4 regions of the Anaeromicrobium sediminis genome follow, and region 1 is predicted to be linked to each of the others. Evidence: riboswitches for the same ligand, from Rfam matches in the RefSeq annotation. Region 1 holds a riboswitch; each other region holds the start of a gene.
What was found. A riboswitch is a leader RNA that binds a small molecule or an ion and turns the genes downstream of it on or off. The one in region 1 is predicted to bind S-adenosylmethionine.
Positions count from the first base shown of each region.

Region 2: another riboswitch for S-adenosylmethionine. It lies ahead of metF (methylenetetrahydrofolate reductase [NAD(P)H]); the one in region 1 lies ahead of metK (methionine adenosyltransferase).
Region 3: another riboswitch for S-adenosylmethionine. It lies ahead of CCE28_RS21230 (homoserine dehydrogenase); the one in region 1 lies ahead of metK (methionine adenosyltransferase).
Region 4: another riboswitch for S-adenosylmethionine. It lies ahead of CCE28_RS13605 (Na+/H+ antiporter NhaC family protein); the one in region 1 lies ahead of metK (methionine adenosyltransferase).

Region 1 is NZ_NIBG01000008.1:166,141-170,714, forward strand. Features, by position in the region: gene CCE28_RS10995 (sigma-70 family RNA polymerase sigma factor) at 1-445, opposite strand, end outside; gene metK (methionine adenosyltransferase) at 671-1,855, opposite strand; SAM riboswitch class I at 2,056-2,163, opposite strand; gene CCE28_RS11005 (COG2426 family protein) at 2,296-2,763, opposite strand; gene CCE28_RS11010 (tRNA 2-thiocytidine biosynthesis TtcA family protein) at 3,008-3,724, shown strand; gene yyaC (spore protease YyaC) at 3,774-4,316, shown strand; gene CCE28_RS11020 (S-layer homology domain-containing protein) at 4,341-4,574, opposite strand, start outside.
Region 2 is NZ_NIBG01000020.1:70,291-74,864, reverse strand. Features, by position in the region: gene ilvB (biosynthetic-type acetolactate synthase large subunit) at 1-1,085, opposite strand, end outside; SAM riboswitch class I at 1,254-1,353, shown strand; SAM riboswitch class I at 1,422-1,522, shown strand; gene metF (methylenetetrahydrofolate reductase [NAD(P)H]) at 1,606-2,502, shown strand; gene CCE28_RS17340 (vitamin B12 dependent-methionine synthase activation domain-containing protein) at 2,540-3,202, shown strand; gene CCE28_RS17335 (homocysteine S-methyltransferase family protein) at 3,192-4,574, shown strand, end outside.
Region 3 is NZ_NIBG01000038.1:4,386-8,959, forward strand. Features, by position in the region: gene CCE28_RS21220 (DNA polymerase Y family protein) at 1-106, shown strand, start outside; gene CCE28_RS21225 (aspartate kinase) at 179-1,414, opposite strand; gene CCE28_RS21230 (homoserine dehydrogenase) at 1,434-2,696, opposite strand; SAM riboswitch class I at 3,031-3,137, opposite strand; gene thrC (threonine synthase) at 3,274-4,574, shown strand, end outside.
Region 4 is NZ_NIBG01000012.1:22,043-26,616, forward strand. Features, by position in the region: gene clpP (ATP-dependent Clp endopeptidase proteolytic subunit ClpP) at 1-287, shown strand, start outside; gene clpX (ATP-dependent protease ATP-binding subunit ClpX) at 301-1,569, shown strand; gene CCE28_RS13600 (hypothetical protein) at 1,617-2,282, opposite strand; SAM riboswitch class I at 2,457-2,557, shown strand; gene CCE28_RS13605 (Na+/H+ antiporter NhaC family protein) at 2,712-4,004, shown strand; gene CCE28_RS13610 (peptidase associated/transthyretin-like domain-containing protein) at 4,062-4,574, opposite strand, start outside.

The DNA.
Region 1 (4,574 bases):
CATAATAAAGGTAAATTATTTTTCTGGAATTCATATCTAATTTTTCTATAGCCTTTAGGATTTCATCCGTATTTTCTTTTTTTATAAGAATATCTTCACTGTTCTCTCCAGAATCAAGAATCTCTAATAAAGATTCCTTTCCGTGCCTTTTTTCTATTGGCACTGTATCTAGTGTTTTTTTATTGCTTTTATTTAAGTACATATACTTAAGTTTCATCTTCACATATCCCAAAAAGGGAGTGTTTTTATTTTCCTTAAATTCATTAATACTTTTTAGTATTTCTACTTTCCCATCCTCATATAGATCCTCAAATAATTCATTATTATAGTTATATTTTTTTATGGAACTGATAATTAATGGTCTTAGATTTTCAACTATCTTTAATTTTGAATCTTGATTTCCAACTTTAGCCGATTCTAAAAGGTCCTTCATTTTATATTCCAAAGAATATCCTCCAATGAAAAACCGGTTTCTCTTTTATTTGCGCAACCTTATTCTATTGGCAAATAGAGTTTTTGTTAAATGACCACTTATGAAAAGTGAGGCTTAACTTCTAGAAAATGATTAAGGGTTTAGAGATTTTGTCCCTAAACCCTTAACCATTTTCTAGAACCTTATTTATATATACAAAAAAATAAAAGGAGCGAAAAAATTTCGCTCCTTTTATTTCTACTCTAAACCTTCTTTTCTTAAGATTTCAGCTTTGTCTGTCTTTTCCCATGGAAGATCTACATCTGTTCTTCCAAAGTGACCATAAGCAGCAGTTTGCTTGTAAATTGGTCTTCTTAAATCTAAATCTCTAATAATTGCAGCTGGTCTTAAATCAAAATGCTTGTTAACTAACTCTTCAATTTTTTCTTCTGCAATCTTTCCAGTTCCAAAAGTTTCTACTAATACGGATACTGGTCTTGCCACACCTATAGCATATGCTAATTCAATTTCACACTTGTCAGCAAGTCCTGCAGCAACGATGTTCTTAGCCACATATCTAGCAGCATAAGCAGCTGAACGGTCAACTTTTGTAGGATCTTTTCCAGAGAATGCTCCACCACCGTGTCTTGAATATCCACCATAAGTGTCAACTATGATCTTTCTTCCTGTTAGACCAGCATCACCTTGAGGTCCACCTATAACAAATCTTCCAGTTGGGTTTATAAAATACTTAGTCTCAGCATCTAATAACTCAGCTGGTACAATAGGCTTAACTACATTCTCAATTAAGTCCTTTTCAATAGTTGGTTGTTCCACTTCTGGAGCATGTTGAGTTGATATAACTATAGTATCTACTCTTACTGGCTTTCCATCCACATACTCAACTGTTACTTGAGTTTTTCCATCTGGACGAAGGTAGTCTAATGTACCATCTTTTCTCACATCAGATAATCTCTTAGCTAATCTGTGAGATAGAGAAATAGGCATTGGCATAAGCTCTGGTGTTTCATTACAAGCAAAACCAAACATTAATCCTTGATCTCCTGCTCCTGTATTTAACTCATCTTCCATTTGTCCTTCTCTAGATTCTAGTGCTTCATTTACTCCCATAGCAATATCTGGTGATTGCTCATCAATAGAAGTAAGTACTGCACAAGTGTCACAGTCAAATCCATATTTAGCTCTATCATATCCGATTTCTTTAATAGTCTGTCTTACAACCTTAGGAATATCCACATAACAATTAGTAGTAATTTCTCCTGCTACTAATACTAATCCTGTAGTAACTGAAGTTTCTGCCGCTACACGAGCATTTGGGTCCTTTTCAAAAATTGCGTCTAATATAGAATCTGAAATTTGGTCACAGATTTTATCTGGATGTCCTTCTGTAACAGATTCTGAAGTAAATAATCTTCTTGCCATTTTAAAGCCTCCTAGTTTTTTTATTTTCAGGTAACTGGTGACAAACTATATGATCGTTTTTCCTTTGTTGTTATGGATTAACATTTTTTATATAATCTCTCACCAACTACCTGTATCATTTTCTTTTATAGTTTTACCCTAAATTCAATTAAAAAAACCTCTTCACAAAGAAGAGGCATTATAATTAAAAATTATTATTGTCCTCATCTTTCAAGATTGTTTTTTACAATCTCGTAGGATTTAGCACCGTGTAAACACCGGTTGCTGGGCATCATAGGGCCTATTCCCTCAGCCACTCGCAATAAGGATTTGCTTTTATTAATTTTTTCAATTTATAGTAACATTTATGTAGAATTATGTCAACAGTTTTTTTGTCGTTCGTTTTTCGTTAGTCGTTTTTCATAAAAGATTAACCATTAACGACTAACAAATAACGTGTTTTATATGTTTGCTACCACATTACTCAAATAAGCAATAATAAGTGCAGCTATAGTATTTCCTATAAGTATATTTATAAGTGCTGGAACAAATCTTATTTTAAGAAGTGATGCTGCCATGGCCCCTGTCCACACACCAGTTGTAGGTATAGGAACGGCTACAAATAATAACAATCCTATTGCCTTGTACTTATGGATAGTACTAGTCTTTTTAATAGTCCTATTTACTATTTTATCCACTATCTTTTTCATATAATCATTTTCCCTAAGCTTTTCAAAAACAGGTTCCAATAATACTAATAAAAAAGGTACAGGAATCATACTTCCTATCATTCCTATTATTAGTGCTTTTATAGGGTCTACTCCCATAGATATCCCCAGTGGTATGGCTCCCCTCAGTTCCATAACAGGCATGGCTGCCACTAGAAGAACTACCATTTCTTTCGACATATAATTTAGTAAACTAGTCATTTCATTTCTCCCTTTGAACGATTTCCCTAAGCTTAATTATAATATATATATATATAAAGTTAAAGAAGAATTCGCCTCTTTTAATTTACTTTTAACCTAAATTAAATTAACATATAATAAGTATATATTTGAAAGTTAGACGTTAAAGGTCTATCGTTAGTAGTCTATTCTTAATAATTATTTAAATTCCAACGATTAACTACTCACGAAGAACGAATAACCATTGTCAGAAAGGAAGAAATTCATGAAAAAAATTGTAGGATGCGTTAAAAGAGCAGTTGAAGAATTTAATATGATAGAAGATGGAGATGTGGTAGGTGTAGGTGTATCTGGTGGAAAAGATAGCTCAGCTTTGCTTTATGCTTTAAGGTTATATCAAAACTTTTCTAAAGCAAAATTTCAAATAAAGGCATTAACTTTAACATTAGGATTTGAAGGATTCGACATAAGTCCCATTACAAAATTCTGCAATGAGTTAGGAATAGAGCATGTAGTAGTACCCACACAAATAGGTAAGGTCATATTCGAAGAAAGAAAAGAAAAAAATCCCTGTTCCCTATGTGCTCGTATGAGACGTGGTAGACTTCATAACCTTTGTAAAGAGCTAGGAGTAACTAAATTGGCATTAGGCCATCATGCAGATGATGCAATCCAAACCCTATTTTTAAGTATGTTTTATGAAGGAAGATTAAACACTTTTGAACCTGTAACATACTTAGATAGAAAAGATTTAATAATGATTCGTCCCCTCATGTATGCCTATGAGAAAGATATTATATCATCAGTGGACAGACATAATATCCCAGTAGTAGAAAGTCCTTGTCCTGCTAATAAAAAGACACAGCGAGAATATGCTAAGGAATTAATTAATGATATAGAGAAAGATATTCCAAATGTAAAGGCCAATATATTACGTGCCATGGAAAATAAAGATCAAATGTATTTATGGTTTAAAAAGTAGTCATATATCCCCTTCATTATATATATATATAATAGGGGGGGTGTACTCTTTGAAACTAGACTATTTAAAATCCCAATTAATCACTCGTGTTCATCACACTAGTGAGGAAGCTTCAGTTAAATTAACTCATTCAATAAGAGAGAAATTAAGTGAATCAACAATTATAATATGTATAGGAACAGATAGGTGTATTGGAGATGCTTTAGGTCCACTAGTTGGAACTCTTTTAAAGGAAAGAAATTGTCGTTATCCTGTTTTTGGAACCCTAGATAATCCAATACATGCAGTAAACTTGAAAAAGCATATGAAGTATATAAAAGAACATTATCCTGATTATAAACAACTTGCCATAGATGCTTGTCTAGGAAAAACTGAACTAATAGGAAATATTCATGTAAAACAAGGGCCTATCTTCCCTGGTAAGGGTGTAGGAAAAAAATTGCCAAGTGTGGGTCATTCGTCAATTATTGGCATAGTGGACAAATACCATAATGACGATTGTTTTTCTATCCACACAGTTCGACTTAGCCTAGTTCGAAATATGGCTATGACCATAGTCGATGCCATACTAGAGGCAAGTTTATTGAGTTAATACATAAAAAGACTAGGCGTATGCCTAGTCTTTAATCAATTCACTTATAATAGCAGCCGCTTGGCTTCTTTTTGCATTTCCCTTATATGACAATTCTTCTAGGATATTATCTTCAAGTCCTAGTTTTTTAGCTTTAGCTATGGCAATCTTTGCCCAATCACTAGAACTACTTATCTCTTCTATTTCTTCCTTTGTTACTTCTATTTTTTCATTATTTTTCTCATATGCATTTATGGTACATTGGATTAATTGTTCTCC
Region 2 (4,574 bases), on a different contig from region 1:
TTGGGATTCACATATTTTTCATCTAATATATTATTTTCTTTTTCAGTAGACTTAATAATTTGTAATTGGTTTATCCAATCCTTAGTATCTAGATTAGTTATTTTTTTATTGAATTCTTGTAATATGGTTTTAGCATCACCAACTATAGGTACATGGGATTTTATATTCTTGCCCACTTCAGCTGGATCAATATCTATATGGATTATATCAATATCATTATTTAAAGATTGAATTAGATTATGGGCCCTATCGGCTATTCTGGCTCCTATAATCATTATTAAATCAGCTTGGCTAACTATATTTTTAGAGCCCTTATTCCCATGGATTCCGATCATTCCTAAATGATATGTGGAATCTTCGTTTAATGCACCTATACCCATAAGAGTATGGATTACAGGTATTTGTCCCTTGTTTACAAATTCTCTAAATTCATCTACTGCATTTGCACAAATTATACCTCCACCTACACAAATGAGAGGACGCTTAGAACCTTTTAATTTATTTAAGGCACGTTTAATTTGTCCTAGATGACCTTTGTATGTGGGTTTATATCCTAGTATATTTATGTTTGAAGGGTAATTGAATTTCATTTTTTGCCTTTGTATATCTACAGGAATATCAATAAGCACTGGCCCAGGACGACCAGTCTTTGCTATATAAAAGGCTTCTTTTATTATCTTAGGAATATCCTCAGCTTTTTTAACTAAATAATTGTGTTTTGTGAAAGGTTCTGTAGATCCTACTATATCTGCTTCCTGAAATACATCTTTACCTATTAGGTTGGAATTTACTTGGCCTGTAATTACTACTAGCGGAATAGAATCCATATAGGCAGTAGCTATCCCTGTGATTAAGTTTGTAGCTCCAGGTCCAGATGTGGCCAAACAGACCCCCACTTCTTTACTAGCCCGGGCATAGCCGCTGGCACAATGGGCAGCAGATTGTTCATGGCGGACTAAGATATGGTCTATATTAGAGTGTCTGAGAGACTCATAAAGAGGTAAGACCGCCCCTCCTGGATACCCAAATATAAATTTTACATTCTCTTTTTCTAAACACTTAATGATAATATCTGATGTTTTCATATCTTATCTCCTTTTAAAAATATTTCAACTATCGTAGCAAAAAATAAGACAGATGTCAATAAATTCTCAAAATTAAGAAAATTATTTTTGGAATAAATAAAAATTAAGTATAAAGGTATTGACATATGTTTCCACTATATATATAATTGATATAATTTAATATGATAAAACTTATCTAGAGAGGTGGAGGGACTGGCCCTGTGAAACCCGGCAACCTGCGTAAAGCGAAGGTGCTAAATCCTGCAGCAATTAAGCTGAAAGATGAGAAACTATTTTTAGTAGATAAACCTCTTTCAGTATGAAAGAGGTTTTTTAAAATTAAAAAAGTTAATACAGATTTCATCAAGAGAGGTGGAGGGACTGGCCCTATGAAGCCCGGCAACCTGCGTAAAAGCTAAGGTGCCAAATCCTGCAGCAATTAAGCTGGAAGATGAGAGTAAAGTTTAAACATATAAACTCTCTTATCTTTAAGAGAGTTTTTCATTTTGTTAATAACCTATTTTTAATGAGGAGTGAGAATATGAAGATTAAAAACTTATTTAACCAAAAAAGACCAGTTATTTCTTTTGAAATTTTTCCACCAAAGAAAAGTAGTTCTATAGATACTATATATAAAACTATTGATGGATTAGCAGAATTAAAACCAGATTATATAAGTGTTACTTATGGAGCAGGAGGTAGTGGTGAGGAAAATAAGACATTAGAAATTGCATCTATAGTTAAGAATAAATATAATATAGAGGCATTGGCCCACCTTACTTGTATATCTTCAACAAAGGATGAAATAGACAGTGTACTAAGAGAGCTTAAAGAAAATAATATTGAAAACATTTTAGCTCTGCGGGGGGATCTTCCTAATGATCCTAATTTCAAATTTCCAGATCCCCTACATTACAGATATGGATCCGATTTAGTTAAACATATTAAGAAGAATGGAGAATTTTCCATAGGAGGAGCTTGTTACCCTGAAGGGCATATAGAAAATGATAATATGGATAATGATATAGAAAATTTAATAAGAAAAATTAATTATGGTACAGACTTTTTAATAACTCAATTATTCTTTGAAAATAATAATTTTTATAAGTTTCATGAAGATTTAGTAAAGAAGGGGGTAAATATCCCTATACAAGCAGGGATTATGCCTGTTACTAATAAAAAACAAGTAGAGAGGATTGTATCCCTTTGTGGATCATATATACCACCTAAATTTATGAAAATAATGAATAAATATGAACATAACAAGGAAGCCCTAATGGAGGCAGGTATATGTTATGCTACAGAGCAAATAATAGATTTACTATCTTCTGGAATTGATGGAATCCATATATATACTATGAATAAACCAGAAATAGCACATAGAATAACAAAGAATATAGGTTGTGTAGTAAAGGCATTAAATGAAAAAGCCGTATAAGTAGTGATACTTAATAAGTAAAGGGTGGGAGATATGGATGTGTATAGACAAAAAAGAGGTTCTTAGATATTTGGGATATAAGAATCAACATATGGATGAAAAACTAAATAATCTTATAGATGAGTGTATGGCAGAAATAAAATCCATATCTAAACCCAAATATGTGTATGATATATTTTCTATAAATAAGGATAATGGGTTCACATTAGAAAATACTAACTTTATTTTAGAAGGAAAAAATATAAAGGATCATTTAAAGAATTCCACTAAATGTGCTGTAATGGTGGCAACCTTAGGAAGTATGGTTGATTCTAAGATAAAGTATTATGAAAAGATCAGTTTAACAAGGGCTCTCATATTAGATGCCTGTGCCACCACTTATATAGAGCATATTTGTGATGGGGTTGAAGATGAAATTAAAGAAATTGCAAGGAAAGAAGGTAAAAATATTACCTTTAGATATAGTCCTGGATATGGAGATTTTTCTATTAAAGTACAAAGTAAAATACTAAATATATTAGATGCTAATAAAAGAGTTGGAGTTACTTCAACGGAATCTAGTATATTGATACCTAGAAAATCAGTAACAGCTTTTATTGGGTTTCAGATAGAGGAAAAAGAAAAGATAAATAAATGCTTAAGTTGCAATAAATATAAGAGTTGTAGTTTTAGAAAAGGAGAGATTAGTTGTGGATATTAGGGAAAAGTTAAAGGATTCCATATTGTTTTTTGATGGTGCCATGGGTACTATGTTACAGGAAAGAGGATTAAAGAGGGGTGAAGTACCAGAAACCTATAATATAATATATCCTCAAATAGTAAAAGAAATTCACCAAAAATATATAGAAGCAGGGACAGACATAATAACTACAAATACCTTTGGAGCTAATGAATTAAAACTAAAAGATACATCCTACTCCGTTGAAGAGATAATAGATGCGGCAGTGAAAAATGCTAAGGAAGTGGCAGGGAATAAATATGTGGCTCTAGATATGGGGCCAATAGGTCAAATGATGGAACCGATGGGAACACTGAAATTTGAAAGGGCTTATGACATATTTAAGAGGCAAGTAATAGCAGGAACTAAGGCTGGATGTGATTTAATATTAATAGAAACCATATCAGATTTATATGAGATGAAGGCAGCCGTATTGGCAGCAAAAGAAAATAGTAATTTACCCATATTTGCCACTATGACCTTTGAAGAAGACGGACGTACTTTTACCGGAACAGATCCTATTAGTATGGTAGTTTTCCTAGAAGGTATTGGAGTAGATGTATTAGGAATGAATTGTTCATTGGGGCCTAATGAAAGTAAACATATAGTAACTAAAATATTAGATTATGCATCAATACCTGTTATGATACAGCCAAATGCTGGTTTACCTAAAATTGTTGATGGAAATACGGTTTATGATGTGACACCAGAGGAATTTGGAACTACCATAGAAGAGCTACAGTCTTTAGGAGTTAGAGTATTTGGAGGATGTTGTGGTACAAATGATAATTTCATAAGGGAAGTGGTAAATAGACTAAAGGATAAAGATTCAGCTAAAATAGAAAATAAAGAATTTACTGCTGTAACTTCTGCCACAAAAAATGTAATAATTGATGAAGTTGTTATCATTGGAGAGAGAATAAATCCAACAGGAAAGAAAAAGTTTAAAGAAGCACTTAGGAATAAGGATATAGACTATATATTAAAAGAAGCCATACTACAAAAGGAAAAGGGAGCACATGTATTAGATGTGAATGTAGGCCTACCAGAAATCGATGAGATAAGCCTATTAAGGGACGTAACGAAAGAAGTCCAGTCTATAGTAGACTTACCCCTACAAATCGATAGTACGGACCCTGTGGCCATAGAGGCGGCCATAAGGGGATATAACGGAAAAGCCATAATAAACTCTGTAAATGGAAAAGAATCTGTTATGAAGGACATATTTCCCATAGTTAAAAAATATGGAGCTTGTGTAGTTGGTCTTACACTAGATGAAGATGGAATACCATCTAAAGCTGAAGATAGGGTGAAAATAGCAGAAAAGATTATAAAAAGGGCGAAGGAATATGGA
Region 3 (4,574 bases), on a different contig from region 1:
TAAGGTATTAGATAATATAAGAAAAGACTTTGGTCAAAGTGTAGTTACAAGGGGAAGTTTATTAAAGAGCAAGTTAAAAGTAAAGGATAAACAATTATTGAGATAGGCACATGAAAAATATATAAGGTGCAGCTATTCCTGTACAGGAATAGCTGCACCTTAAAATAAGGAGAACTTATTAACAAACTTCGCGTTCAAAATCTGAATCAAAGTTAAACTTATCATGAAGGTGACAAAGGCCATCTTCTCCAAATTTTTCATCTATAATACAAGAAATCTTAATTTCTGAAGTACTAATCATTTGAATATTAATACCTGATTCATATAAAGTTTCAAAGAAAGTAGAAGCTACTTCTGCACTTCCTGCTATTCCAGTACCAACTACAGATAATTTACATACCTTACTATCTGATAAGACTTTACTAGCACCAACTTCATTAGCTATTTCTTTACAGATAACTAATGCTTTACTTAAATCGTCAATTTTTACTGTAAAGGAAATATCATTTACTAAATCCCTATTTATATTTTGAATGATCATATCAACAGGTATATGATTTTTAGATAGTTCAGAAAATAATTTAAATGCCACTCCTGGGCGATCAGGTACTTCTAATACAGATAATTTTGCTATATTTTTGTCTAGTGATACTCCCCTCACTTGAACCTTTTCCATTTCACTTACCTCCACAATTTCTGTTCCTTTAGAATCATTAAAACTAGATTTAACTACTAAAGGTATTTTATATTTCCTAGCCATTTCCACAGAACGACCATGTAGTACTTTAGCACCAAGGCTTGCCAATTCTAACATTTCATCATAGGAAATCTTATCTAATAGTTTGGCATTTTTAACTACCCTAGGATCTGCCGTATAAACTCCATCCACATCAGTGTATATTTCACATTTTTCTGCCTTAAGGGCTGCTGCTACGGCCACTGCAGTAGTATCTGAACCACCCCTACCTAATGTGGTAATATCGTTGTTTTCATTAATACCTTGAAAACCTGCCACTATTACTATTTTATCTTGTGACAACTCTTCTTCTATTCTTTCCGTATCTATTTCCGTTATTCTTGCCTTTTTATGATTAGAATCAGTAATGATTCCACACTGGCCTCCCGTTAAAGATATTACCTTTTCTCCTAGGCTTTCTATGGCCATGGCAAGTAAGGCTATGGAAATTTGCTCTCCAGTGGATAAAAGCATATCTAATTCTCTCTCTGGAGGATTCTCATTTATTTGCCTAGCTTTATTCATAAGGTCATCAGTAGTCTTGGCCATGGCAGACACGGTTACGACTACTTTTTTACCTGAGTCTTTTAATTTAACTACCTTTTGAGCAATTCTCTTTATTCTATCTATGGAACCTACAGATGTTCCTCCGTATTTCTGAACTATAATATCCTTCATAAACCTTACTCCTTAAATTTTAAATTCCAATGCATAGGGCATTAGTGTTTAGATCATCCTCTAATCTCACTATAGAGAAATCGTCACCTATAGTATTTAATTGTGAACTTATTATTTCAATAGATTTTGCACTTGTATTATCTGTAATTAATACTAAATTATTTTTCATAGACATGATTGTGAACTTTTGAATGTGATTTTTATCAAGCATGCCAAGTACTCTTGAGATATTTTTAGTATTAACTCTTAAATAATATTTAGAGTTAAATAAATCTAAATCAGCTTCCCTCATATTACCATTTTGTATAAAATGATCAGTCTTGTATTGACCACTTATAATATCATATATATCACAAACTACTGCGTTGGCAGTTGGTTTTTTACCTGCTCCTTGACCGTAAAATTGAAGTTGACCTATTGTATCTCCCACTATGGATACTATATTAAAGGCACCCTTAACTGTGGCCATAGTAGAGTTTTTGTTAACTAATACAGGTTCCACTGATGCAGAAACCTTATTGCCAGAACTTAAAGCTGAACCTACAAGCTTAACAGAAGCTCCTAATTTTTTAAACATGGAAATGTCTAATGTGTTTATATTTGTAATACCACTACATTTTATACTATCCACATCTATTTGATTGTTAAAGGCGATAGATGCCAGTATTGCTAATTTTCTCTTCACATCAAAACCTTCCACATCATCTGTAGGATCTGCTTCTGCATAACCTAGTTCTTGAGCTAACTTTAAGGCTTCATCAAAACCAAGGCCATCATCAATCATTTTAGTTAGGATAAAATTAGTAGTACCATTTAGGATACCCTTAATTTCACTTATGTTATTAATTCTTACATTTTGTTTAAGAGGTTTTATTATAGGTATTCCACCTGCAACACTTGCTTCAAATAGAAATCCCTTTTCGTATTTGTTAGATAAAAATAAAAATTCATCCATATATTTTGCAACTACTGCTTTATTTGCAGTAACCACATGTTTATTGTTTTTAAAAGCTTCACAAATGTATTCATGAGCCTTATCTATTCCTCCAATTACTTCAACCACTATGTGAATATTATCATCATGAAGTATATCATAAGGGTTGGTTGTTAAAATATCCTTTGGAAGTTCTACTTGTCTCTTCTTATTTATATCATTAACTAATATTTTCTTAACAGAAATATCTTTCCCCAATAGTTTCTTTAAATTATTTTCTTCATTATTTAATATTTCATACACTCCAGACCCAACAGTTCCAAGCCCTAGAAGACCTACATTTATCATTTAAAACCACCCTTTCGATGTTCGTGAATAAAAAACACTTGTATTTCTATAGAAAACATTATAACATATATGTTAGAATAATCAATAGAGAAAGTTGAAAAAATTTCAAATAATAATAAATAGCAGTTAACATATAGAATATTGATTAAATTCAAACTATTATCTATAATAGAATGAAAATATGGAATATAATTAAGACGGTATATTATTTTCATTTTATTTCTGAAATATTATTTTTCAACTTTTATTAATTAAATAAAAGATAGCTATCCGTATACTAAAAAAAACCTCTTTCATAAAATGAAAGAGGCACTATTATAAAGAAATGGCGCGTCTCTCATCTGTCTATATGATTACATATAGTTGGAATTGGCACCATTGCTCTTGCGAGCTGGTTGCCGGGCGTCATAGGGCCAGTCCCTCAGCCACTCTTGATAAGAGTAAATATTGAATTTTCTGAATCGATTCACATTTTAGTATAATGGATAGGATGTTAATTGTCAATAATGTCCTTTTAATTAAGGCTTTTAAATTATTAAACAAATATAAAACAATAAAATGACAAGAGGTGGTTAAGGTGAAATATATAAGTACTAGAGATGGATCCGTTGAAGTAAGTTCTTCTTATGGGATTATAAAGGGAATATCAGAGGAAGGTGGACTATTTGTTCCTAAAGCACTTCCTAATAATATAGAGGTAGAAAGTTTCATAGGCAAAACCTATAAAGAAATAGCTACACAAGTACTAAGTGAGTTTTTACATGATTTTTCTAAAGAAGATTTAGAGGAATGTGTGGATAAAGCTTATGATAATAAATTTCATGTGGATGATTTAGTTAATCTTAAAAAAGCAAATAACAGTTTTTTCTTAGAATTATTCCATGGTCCTACTATAGCCTTTAAGGATATGGCTCTTTGTATGTTACCACAACTTATGAATGTGGCAAGAAAAAACATAGGATTTAATAAGGATGTAGTCATACTAACGGCAACATCAGGAGACACGGGTAAAGCTGCCCTAGAAGGCTTTGCCAATGTGGATAATACTAAAATAATAGTATTTTATCCTAAAAATGGAGTAAGTAAAATACAAGAATCTCAGATGATTACTCAGGAGGGGCACAATACTTATGTAGTAGGTATAGAAGGTAACTTTGATGATGCTCAATCTAATGTTAAAGAAATGTTTACGAGTAAAGAGATGAAAGATCACTTAAATAATTTTGGCTATGAATTTTCCTCTGCCAATTCTATAAATATAGGAAGACTAATACCACAGGTAGTCTATTATGTTTATTCTTATGTGAAATTATTAGAAAAGAAAGAGATAAAGACAGGAGAAAAAATAAATGTGGTAGTGCCAACGGGGAATTTTGGTAATATTCTAGCAGCATATTATGCTAAAAATATGGGGGTTAAAATAGATAAATTGATTTGTGCTTCTAATGAAAATAATGTATTGTCAGACTTTTTCAAGGAAGGTATATATGATAAAAGACGTGAATTTAAACAAACCATATCTCCTTCCATGGATATATTGATTTCAAGCAACCTAGAAAGATTATTATATGAAATTGTAGGTAGAGATTCTAACAAAGTTAGAGAATATATGAATGATTTAAAAGAAAGAGGAGTATATAAGCTTAGTGAAAATGAGAAAAACAAACTTAAGGATTTTTACGGTGCTTGGGTAAGTGAGGAAGAAACATTAGATACAGTTAAGACTGTATATGAAAAGTTCAATTATGTGATAGATACTCATACTGCTGTAGCATATAGGGCCTATGAAAAATATTTAAAAGACACTTGTGATGATAAAAAGACTATTATAGCTTCTACGGCTAGTCCATTTAAATTTACTAAGAGTGTAATGGAAGG
Region 4 (4,574 bases), on a different contig from region 1:
TGGGAGCATTTTTACTTACAGCAGGAGCTCCGGGAAAGAGATTTGCTCTTCCAAATTCGGAGATAATGATACACCAACCATTAGGTGGAACTCGTGGGCAAGCAGAGGACATTAGAATTCACGCTGAAAGAATTGTTAAGATGAGACAAAAATTAAATGAAATTTTAAGTGAAAGAACTGGCCAGCCTTTAGAGAAAGTTTCAAAAGACACTGATAGAGATTACTTTATGAGTTCCGAAGAAGCAACAGCTTACGGAATAATCGATAAGGTAATAACTTCTAGATAGTAGAGGTGAAGATATGTCAAGATTTGACGAAAAAAAACAATTAAAATGTTCCTTTTGTGGGAAATCTCAAGATCAAGTAAGAAGGCTTATTGCTGGTCCTAGTGTCTATATATGTGATGAGTGTATTGAACTTTGTCAAGAAATCATCCAAGAAGAGTTTGATGAAAGCATAGAAGTTGATATGGGCGATTTACCTAAGCCAAAGGAGATCAAAAACATATTAGCTGAATATGTAGTAGGTCAAGAAAGAGCTAAGAAGGCCTTAGCTGTAGCTGTGTACAATCATTATAAACGTATTAATCATACGGGTAAAAAAGATGATATAGAAATTCAAAAGAGTAATATAGTTATGGTAGGTCCAACAGGATCTGGAAAGACTTTACTTGCTCAAACATTGGCTAAAATATTAAATGTACCTTTTGCCATAGCTGATGCTACTTCATTGACAGAGGCTGGATATGTGGGAGAAGATGTGGAAAACATCCTATTAAAACTTATTCAAGCGGCTGATTATGATATAGAAAAGGCTGAAAAGGGAATCATCTATATAGATGAAATAGACAAGATAGCAAGAAAATCTGATAATCCGTCTATTACAAGGGATGTATCTGGAGAAGGTGTACAACAAGCCCTACTAAAGATATTAGAGGGAACTGTTGCTAGTGTTCCTCCACAAGGTGGAAGAAAGCATCCACACCAAGAATTCATTCAAATAGATACTACTAATGTGTTATTTATTTGCGGTGGTGCCTTTGATGGATTAGATAAGGTTATTCAAAAGAGAATTGGTAAAAAGACTATGGGCTTTGGTGCTGATATTCAAAGTAAGGAAGTAAAAGACATTGGTCAATTACTTGGTAAAATCGAGCCAGAAGATCTATTAAAATATGGTCTAATTCCAGAATTCGTAGGAAGAATTCCTGTTATGGTAACATTAGAGCAATTAGATGAAGAATCACTAGTGGCCATATTAAAGGAGCCTAAGAATGCTATAGTAAAACAATATAAAAAGTTGTTTGAAATAGATAATGTGGAATTAGATATAGAAGAGGATGCTTTAATAGAAATCGCTAAAAAGGCCATAGAAAGAAAAACTGGTGCAAGGGGACTGCGTAGTATTGTGGAGAACCTAATGCTAGATGTAATGTTTGAAATTCCGTCTAGGGATGATATAGAAAAGTGTGTAATAACTAAAGAAACAGTTGTAAACAAAAACGAACCTACTTTAGTTATTTCAGACAAAAAGAAAAAGAAAAAAGTTAAAAAAGAAAGCGCTTCATAAAAAAGCAAAAGGAGATGAATTAAATTCATCTCCTTTTAATTTAAATACTAACTTGCAGGAACTTGACCAAAATCAGTGTTTATATATTCCTTTAAATCCTCTTCAGACACACTTAGTTCAATAAATTCCTTTGCACTATCATCTAAAGGCATGTAATAAAATACTACATTTTCATCTTTAAAGTATAACCTTACTCCCTCTGCTTCTATTCCTTCTTTTATTCCTTTATCTTTAGCCTTTTGGTCTAGTATTCTCATTACTTCTTCTTTAGACTTAATAAGATTATCATACGTAATCTCATTTGAAGAATTCATATCTAGATTAATACTTTGTTGAATATTAATTTTACCATGACCTTGTATTTCACCAGTACCTTTGAATAATACACTTAATATATTTTCATCCATTCTCGTGATCTCATAGTCTATTTGCACATGGTTGTAAATATCTTCATTTCCATATATATCAGCAATTCTTTTTAAGCTTTGATTCATATAATCCATTAAAAGTTCTCCAGGATAATCTATAACTTGAGGATAATCTATTTTTGTATCTTTAGACTCTACCTCCAGAACTTCTTTAGTTATATTATAGTTTAAAACTAATTTGTTATCTTCAGTTTCCTTCTCTGATATATTTGATTCTTGTTTACTGCACCCTACAAAGGTGAAAATTAATAAAACTGCAACTACTAAACTTAATAATCTTTTCATAATTGTCCTCCTAGTATTTTTTATTACATGCATTAGACGGATGAATAATACAAAAAGTTTCACTAAATATAAAATTTATTTTTTTAGAGTAGAAATGTCTGTGTGAAAAAAACATTTGACAATATTTATTCTTTTAGCTATAATCATATACGTTGTGAAAAACAATTAAATATAATCTTATCAAGAGCGGCGGAGGGACTGGCCCTATGAAGCCCGGCAACCTAGATTAAATTCTGTGGTGCTAAATCCAGCAGGTGATACCTGGCAGATAAGGGACAAAGGAAATTTAACTTCTTGCATTATCTGCAAGAAGTTTTTTTAGTTTATAAGGAAATTAAAAAGTAATTAATGTGCACAGCTTTTTAAATTCAAATGATTGTCCCTAGAAAAATATGTACTTTATTTAAACTATACGTAGGAGGAAGGATTATGAATAATAAAAAAAGTAGTTTAGCATTGTTACCATTATTAGTTTTCTTAGTTATGTATTTAGTAACATCTATTATAATAGGAGATTTTTATAAGATGCCTGTAAGTGTATCTTTTCTAGTGGCTAGCATAGTAGCCATCTGTATGAATCCTAAGGAGAAGATTTCTCATAAAATAGAGATTTTTTGCAAAGGGGCAGGAAACACTAATATTATAATCATGTGCTTTATATTCATATTAGCAGGAGCCTTTGCTGGGGTGGCTAGAGAAATGGGAGCTGTAGATTCTACAGTAAACTTAGGTCTCAGCATATTACCAGGAAACATATTAATAGCAGGAATATTTGTAATTGGTTGTTTCATATCCCTATCTATAGGAACTTCTGTGGGGACTATAGTTGCCCTATCACCAGTGGCCATAGGGTTAGCTGAAAAGATAGACATATCTTTAGGCCTTGCTTTAGGTGCTGTAATTAGTGGAGCCATGTTTGGAGATAACCTATCTATGATATCAGATACTACTATTGCAGCGGCACGTACTCAAGGTTGTGAGATGAGAGATAAATTTAGGATGAACTTCTTAATAGTAGTACCAGCAGCCATTGTAACAGGGATTATATTTGTTTTAATAGGAAATGGAAACAATACTGCCATAGGAGGAGACCATCCATACAGTATAATTAAAGTAGTTACTTATTTAGTGGTATTAATAGGAGCTTTATCAGGAATAAATGTATTTGTAGTTTTAACTGGAGGAACATTATTTGCAGGAGTTGTAGGTATTATGACAAATTCCTTTGACATATGGGGTTTTGTATCAGCCGTATCTAATGGAATCAATGGTATGGCAGAGATTATAATAATATCCTTATTAATTGGTGGTATGGTTGAAGTAATCAAATTTAACGGTGGAATTAATTTCTTACTAGATTTTATTAGAAATAGAATATCTAGTAAAAGGGGAGCTGAATTTGGAATTGCCCTATTAGTTGGTGTGGTTGATTTGTGTACAGCTAACAATACTATTGCCATAGTAATGACAGGTCCAATTGCTAAAGATATAGCAGATGAGTATAATATAGAACCAAAGAGATCAGCTAGTATACTAGATACTTTTTCATGCTTCTGCCAGGGGATTATTCCCTATGGAGCTCAAATTCTTGTGGCAGTGGGAGTGGCATCAAATAAGGTTTCTTCATTTGATATAATGAGATATTTATACTACCCCTACTTAATGGGAATATGTGCAGTAATAGCCATATTAATAGGAGTGCCAAAGCTTAAAGAAGCATAATAAAAACAGGATAGGTAATACCTATCCTGTTTTTATTATGCTTCTTTAAGTATTATATTAACCAAGATCATCTTCAACTTTTTTTAGAAGTATAGATTGGTGATGATTTTGTCCAGGCATGATTTTTATATTGTATATTTTCTCCTTAAAATATCTTCCAAGATATGCATATAAGGTATAATAGCCTGGTGGCAAATTTTCGATGACGAAGTTTCCATTATCATCTGATTTAGTTTGGCATACTGGATATGTCTTAGAATCATCATAGGATCCAAAGTATAGTAAAACAATTGCATTTGGAGTGATTTCCCTATTACTTTTTGAATAGATTACTCCAGCGATTTTACCAGCAAAGTTATCCATATTATTATCCATAGTTAATTGAACATTTTGGAAATTAAATTGGGAAGGATGGGTTTCTAGGTGCTGGTCTTGGCCTAAATCATGCATGCTTTTTTGAATACTAGATTGATCTAGAGTTTTTTCAGTATTGTCTTTTTCTGTTAGGTATTCTGTTTCAATCACATCATTTTTTTTAGTAGAATCATTAATTTGGATTTCTTGTGGAAG